DNA from 2 places in the Serratia marcescens subsp. marcescens ATCC 13880 genome. Region 1 is predicted to be linked to the other one. Evidence: predicted binding sites of a transcription regulator. Region 1 holds the regulator's gene; the other holds the start of a gene.

Region 1 (3,413 bases):
TTTGGCGCGATCTTTGAGCAGCAACGTCGGCAGCAGCAGCAGGGCGGTGATGGCCAACAGCACGGCGAAGATCGCGCGCCAGCTGGCGTGGTTCAGCAGCCAGGCGCCAAGCAGCGGCGCCAACGCCGGCGACAGCGCCACCAGCGGCATGATGGTGGCGAATACGCGGTTGGCCTGGCCTTCGCGGTAGCGGTCGACCACCAGCGCTTGCCAGATGGCGGCGGCGGAACAGACGCCGACGGCCTGAATAAAGCGCAGTATCCAGAGCTGCACGGCATTTTCCACCCACAGCATGCCCAGGCAGCCGAGCGCGAACAGCGACAGGCCAATCAATAATACCGGTTTGCGGCCCAGTCGGTCGGAGAGCGGCCCCCACAGCAACTGCGCGAAGGCGAAGCCGGCCAGAAAGATGCTCAGGCTGGCGCTGACCGCGCCGGCGGAAATTTGCAGTTCCTCCCGCATGGCGCCGAAGGCGGGCAGGTACATATCGGTCGCCAGATAACCCAGCATGCTCAGGCCGGCGAGGTAGAACATAAAACCAAAGGAGTTTCGCATGGTATTTCTCGTTAATATTTTAGTGTCGCAGGTTTTTAGCGCCGGCCAGTGTATCCGGCTGGATCTCTGCTTGTGAAACGGTAATATTTGCAAAGTGCTGTTAAAAAAATTGAAGGCAAAGCGATGTGGTCTGAATATTCTCTTGAAGTTGTTGACGCGGTGGCGCGCACCGGCAGTTTCAGCGCGGCGGCGCAGGAGCTGCACCGGGTACCGTCGGCGGTGAGCTATACCGTGCGGCAACTGGAACAATGGCTGGCGGTGCCGCTGTTTGAGCGGCGTCACCGTGATGTGGAGTTGACGCCGGCCGGCGCGCTGTTTATCAAGGATGCGCGAGTTGTTATCAAAAAAATGCTCGACACCCGCCGCCACTGTCAACAGGTGGCCAACGGGTGGCGCGGCCAGCTGAATATCGCAGTCGACATCATCGTCAAACCGCAGCGCAGCCGCCAGCTGGTGCTGGATTTCTACCGCCATTTCCCCGACGTTGAACTGATGCTGCAACCCGAGGTGTTCAACGGCGTGTGGGATGCGTTGGTGGACGGCAGGGTGGACATGGCGATCGGCGCCACGCGCGCGGTGCCGGTCGGCGGCGGCTTCGCTTTCCGCGACATGGGGGATATGAACTGGCTGTGCGTAGTCAGCCCACAGCATCCGTTGGCGCAGCTGGCAGGGCCATTGAATGACGATCGGTTGAGGCCATACCCTGCGCTTTGTCTGGAAGACACCTCGCGCAATCTGCCCAAGCGCGTCACTTGGACGCTGGATAACCAGCGGCGGCTGGTGGTGCCGGACTGGACCTCGGCGCTCGACTGTTTGTGCGCCGGATTGTGCGTCGGCATGATGCCGGCGCATCTGGCGCTGCCGCTGGTGCAGTGCGGTGAGCTGAAGGCGTTGCAGTTGCAGCAGCCGTTTCCCGCCAGCCCCTGCTGCCTGACCTGGCAACAGGATAAACCGTCACCGGCGATGAGCTGGCTGCTGGCGTACTTGGGCGATGGCGAGACGCTGAATCAGGAGTGGCTGAGTGAGGCGGCACCGGAAGCCGCGCAGGCCTCCGGCAGGGAAGATGATCAGCGGCGGTAGTCGATGAACGGACCATCGGCGACCGAACGGCGTTCGACCAGCTTCGGATGCACTTCGATCACCTGCGATTCTTCGCGCTTGCTGATGATGCGATCCAGCAGCATGGTGAAGGCCATTTCTCCCAGGCGTTCTTTCGGCTGGTGAATGGTGGTCAGCGCCGGGGTGAAGTAGCGGGCGTTGCGCACGTTGTCATAGCCGATCACGGAAATATCCTGCGGCACTCGCAGCCCCAGCTCGTCAGCGGCGCAGATGGCGCCCATCGCCATGATGTCGCCGCCGCAAAATACCGCGGTCGGCCGCTGTTTTTGCGACAGGATTTGGTGCATCGCCTTGTAGCCGGACTCCGGCTCGAAGTCACCCTGGACGATCCACTCTTCGCGAATGTCGATATGCGCTTCCTGCAGCGCCTTCATAAAGCCCTGATGACGGCCGCCGCCGGTGTTGCGCGACAGCTGGCCCGGGATGGCGCCGATATCGCGGTGGCCGCGCTCGATCAGGTAACGGCCGGCCAGATAGCCGCCTTCGAACGCGTTATCGATGATGGTGTCGGTGAAGTCGCCGCGCGCGGCGCCCCAGTCCATCACCACCATCGGGATATTACGGTAGTCCTCCAGCATGCCCAGCAGTTGATCCGGGTATTCGGAACACATGACCAGCAGGCCGTCGACGCGCTTTTGCGCCAGCATCGCCAGGTAGGCGCGCTGCTTGTCCAGATTGTTGTGCGAGTTGCACAGGATCAGGGTGTAACCTTTGCTGTAGCAGCTGTTTTCCACCGCCTCGATCACTTCGGCAAAATAGGGCGCTTCGCTCGAGGTGGCCAGCAGGCCGATCGACTTGGTGTGATTGACTTTCAGGCTGCGCGCCACGGCGCTCGGCGAGTAGTGCAGCTCTTTGATGGCGGCCCACACGGCCGCTTTGGTCTCTTCGGCGACGAAACGAGTCTTATTGATGACGTGCGAAACGGTGGTGGTGGAAACGCCCGCGCGTTTGGCCACATCTTTAATCGTTGCCATGTAAGGAATGACTCCTGAACTCACATGTTTACAGCATGTAAGTGTGATGTTAATCGTTTGCCTACGTAGATCCTTCTCCAGAGAAGCGAAAACTGAGTTTTTAGTGTGTTGAAGTCTTCAGCGCTTAATCAGGAGGGGCATGGATGCCGGTACGCAGTTGTGAACTGCGAATTTTGTCGCATATTGAACAAAAGTGGAAGAGGTAATCGAGATTATAAACCGGGAAATGATAACAAGATTTTATCGGCGAACTGTGGGAAAATGATTTGACGTACTAATTGTGCGCCTTTTATCCTTAGGAAAGCCCATTTTAAAGGAGTTGTCATGGATACCGATCTGAAGATGTCTCTGTTCACTACCGTCGGCGCGTTGGCGATGATCATCGCTTTCAGCTTTGTCGCCGCGTTGAACTGATCTCCCGCCGGTTTTAAAAAAGGCGCAGCCTCTGGCTGCGCCTCGTTACTTAGGCAAGGCCTGCGTTTACGCCAGGTTTTCCGCCGCAAATGTCCAGTTGACCAACGCCCAGAAGTTTTCCAGGTATTTTGGACGCGCATTGCGGTAATCGATGTAATACGCGTGTTCCCACACGTCAACGGTCAGCAGCGGTTTATCTTCACCGGTCAGCGGAGTTGCCGCGTTGGAGGTGTTGACGATCGCCAGCGCGCCGTCCGGTTTTTTCACCAGCCAGGTCCAGCCGGCGCCGAAGTTTTTCACGGCGGCATCGGTGAACTGTTCTTTGAACGCAGCGAAAGAGCCGAAGGATTT
Region 2 (3,413 bases), 1.6 Mb from region 1:
TGGCGCCGATCATGGTAACGCCGAACTCGGCCAGCACGCCCTGGCGCTCCAGCTCCAGCGCGCAGTTCAGCGCCGTCTGGCCGCCCATGGTCGGCAGCACCGCATCCGGGCGCTCTTTTTCGATGATCTTGCGCACCACTTCCCAGTGGATCGGCTCAATATAGGTCGCGTCGGCCATCTCCGGGTCGGTCATGATGGTCGCCGGGTTGGAGTTGACCAGAATGACGCGGTAACCCTCTTCGCGCAGCGCTTTACACGCCTGGGCGCCCGAGTAGTCGAACTCACACGCCTGGCCGATAACGATCGGACCCGCGCCGAGGATCAGGATGCTTTTTATGTCTGTACGTTTTGGCATTTTTTACTGCTCCTGATTATTTGGCGTTAGAACGGTAAGTCTCAATCAGTTCGATAAAGTGATCGAACAGCGGCGCAGCGTCGTGCGGGCCTGGGCTGGCTTCCGGGTGGCCCTGGAAGCTGAACGCCGCCTTGTCGGTGCGGTGAATGCCCTGCACCGTATGGTCGAACAGCGATTTGTGCGTCACGCGCAGGTTCGCCGGCAGGTTGTTTTCATCTACCGCAAAGCCGTGGTTCTGCGCGGTGATCATCACGGTGTTGTTGTCCAAATCCTTCACCGGGTGGTTGCCGCCGTGGTGGCCGAGCTTCATCTTCATGGTTTTCGCCCCGCTGGCCAGCGCCAGCAGCTGATGGCCCAGGCAGATGCCGAACACCGGAATGTCGGTTTCCAGGAACTGTTTGATGGCGGTGATGGCGTAGTCGCACGGCTCCGGGTCGCCCGGGCCGTTGGACAGGAAGATGCCGTCCGGATTCATTTTCAGCACGTCGTCGGCCGGGGTCTGCGCCGGCACCACGGTCAGGCGGCAGCCGCGATCCACCAGCATGCGCAGGATGTTGCGCTTGGCGCCGTAGTCGTAAGCCACCACGTGGAATGGCAGTTCCGCGGCGGTTTTGGCTTCGGGCAGGTCGCCTTCAAGCGTCCAGCTGCCTTGCTGCCAGCTGTAGGCCTCTTGGGTGGTGACCTCTTTCGCCAGATCCATGCCCTTCAACCCCGGGAAACCTTGCGCCTTGGCCAGGGCCAGCGCGGCGTCCGGCGAATCGGCGGCGATGATGCAGCCGTTCTGGGCGCCCTTCTCGCGCAGCAGGCGGGTCAATTTGCGGGTATCGATATCGGCGATCGCCACGATGTTGTGACGCTTGAGGTAGTCGGACAGGCTTTCTTCGTTGCGGTAGTTGCTGGCGATCAGCGGGAGGTCGCGAATGACGAGGCCTTGGGCGTGTACTGCGGAGGATTCTTCGTCGGAAGCATTGGTGCCGACATTGCCGATATGAGGATAAGTAAGAGTAACGATCTGGCGGGAATAGGAAGGATCAGTGAGGATTTCTTGATAACCGGTCATCGACGTATTGAAGACCACTTCCCCCACTGCCGTTCCCTCTGCCCCGATGGCCCGACCGTGGAATTGGGTTCCGTCTTCCAGAACCAATAGCGCTGACTTTATCAAAACACCCTCCAAGGAATAATCAATCACAATATTTGCATATTAATTCAGATATCACGATCTAAATCAATGCAAAAACCGTCCGCGAGGCCAATTTTTGGCAAATTGGGCGCATTTTAATGATGAGTGCCTGGCTTGTCTACCCAAACTGCCGTTTTTTGTTTTATTTTTGCAGTTCTCGGCGCGCATGCGGCTTGAGCGCCGATAAAAACACAGAAAACCGGGTCTGGAAAACGGTTGCGGGGAAGAATGACGGAAAACGGCGCCGGAATGGGACAAAAAAGACGCTAAAAAAACCGAGAGTGGAAAAAAAGGAGATGATTAGCAAAGTAAATATAGATAAATAACATCCTTGACGATGAAACAAAGCCAACATGATATTTATCATGTTAAAAAAAAGGACAATAAAATTATTGCCCGATTATCATAGCATTATGACCAATACAACCACATCACGATGGTATGCAAATTAATTATAACTGGTCCAAATTCAATACATCGCGCATATCAAACAAACCTTTATCCCGGTTATGCAGCCAGGAAGCCGCGCGCACCGCGCCGCTGGCGAAAGTCATGCGGCTGGAAGCCTTATGGGTGATTTCCACCCGTTCACCGATGTCGGCGAACATCGCGGTGTGCTCGCCGACGATGTCGCCGGCGCGAATGGTGGCAAAGCCGATGCTTTTCGGATCGCGTTCGCCGGTATGGCCTTCGCGCGCATAGACCGCACAGTTTTTCAGATCGCGCCCCAGCGCGCCGGCGATCGCTTCGCCCATGGCCAACGCCGTGCCCGACGGTGCATCCACTTTGTGGCGGTGGTGCGCCTCAACGATTTCGATGTCGGTGTAGTCGCCCATCACCTGCGCGGCCTTCTCCAGCAGTTTCAGCACCAGGTTGACGCCGACGCTGAAGTTGGCGGCGAACACGATGCCGATATGCTGCGCCGCAGCGCGGATCGCCTGCTTGCCGGCGTCATCGAAGCCGGTGGTGCCAATCACCATCGCCTTGTGGTGCGCCACGCAAAAATCCAGGTAGCTCCGGGTGCTTTCCGGGCGGGTGAAGTCGATCAAAATGTCGAACTCGCTCGCCACTTTCTCCAGGCTGTCGCTTACCTTAACGCCCAGCGCGCCAATGCCCGCCAGCTCGCCGGCGTCGACGCCGATCAGGCTTGAACCCGGGCGCGACAGCGCCGCGCCCAACACCACGCCTTCCGCCTGCTGCACCGCCTGGATCAACTGACGGCCCATCCGGCCGCCGGCGCCCGCAATCGCAATGCGGATTTGTGAATCACTCATGCTTGCTCTCTTCTTGATTTGACGCCTATCCCATTAGGCTATCGATTCAGGGTAACTGCCCCGCTTCAGCGTCGCCAGAGGATTCATTTCATAATTAGAAAATTATGATATTCCCCCGCTTTTATCAGCGGCGCTGTCGTGAGATTAACATTCAACCGATTTGGCGGCCTGCGACGATTGTACATAATCATGCAGTTTCCATGGCAAAAAAGTGCAGAAAAAAGGCGCCGAAAACGGCGCCTGGGGAAAGGATCACAGCGTGGTCAGGCGGTAATGGCGGCCACTTCGTTGGCGATCGCCGTCAGCGCATCGTGGCGGGCATAATCCTCACGCACCAGCGCTGCGCGTTGTCGATAGATCGGCTGCTGCAGAATGCGCGTCGCCGCCGCCAGGATCTGTTCAGGGCTCGGCGTGCTGGTGTGCAGGCTGATGCCGCAGCCGGCGGCGACCACGCGCGCGGCCGCCTCCAGTTTGTCTTCGCCCGTGCCGGCGACAATCAGCGGCACGCCGCTGTCCAGCGCATAGTTGATCGAGCCGTAACCGCCATTGGTGATCAGCAGCGCCGTCTCCGGCAGCCAGTGTTCGAAGGAGATGAACTCCC

What was found. Region 1 encodes PurR, which represses purine synthesis genes. Its sites were predicted from a motif close to CANGCAAACGTTTGCNTG; they were not measured.
Region 2: carA (glutamine-hydrolyzing carbamoyl-phosphate synthase small subunit) is a predicted target of PurR. The motif match lies at 1,744-1,761, and genes of this name have one in related genera.

The regions. Positions count from the first base shown of each region.
Region 1 covers NZ_CP071238.1:2,288,014-2,291,426, forward strand. Annotated here, with positions in the region: gene punC (purine nucleoside transporter PunC) at 1-555, opposite strand, end outside; gene punR (DNA-binding transcriptional activator PunR) at 679-1,635, shown strand; gene purR (HTH-type transcriptional repressor PurR) at 1,623-2,648, opposite strand; gene cydH (cytochrome bd-I oxidase subunit CydH) at 2,973-3,062, shown strand; gene sodB (superoxide dismutase [Fe]) at 3,129-3,413, opposite strand, start outside.
Region 2 covers NZ_CP071238.1:725,979-729,391, reverse strand. Annotated here, with positions in the region: gene carB (carbamoyl-phosphate synthase large subunit) at 1-355, opposite strand, end outside; gene carA (glutamine-hydrolyzing carbamoyl-phosphate synthase small subunit) at 372-1,520, opposite strand; gene dapB (4-hydroxy-tetrahydrodipicolinate reductase) at 1,991-2,812, opposite strand; gene J0F90_RS03375 (glycosyltransferase) at 3,076-3,413, opposite strand, start outside.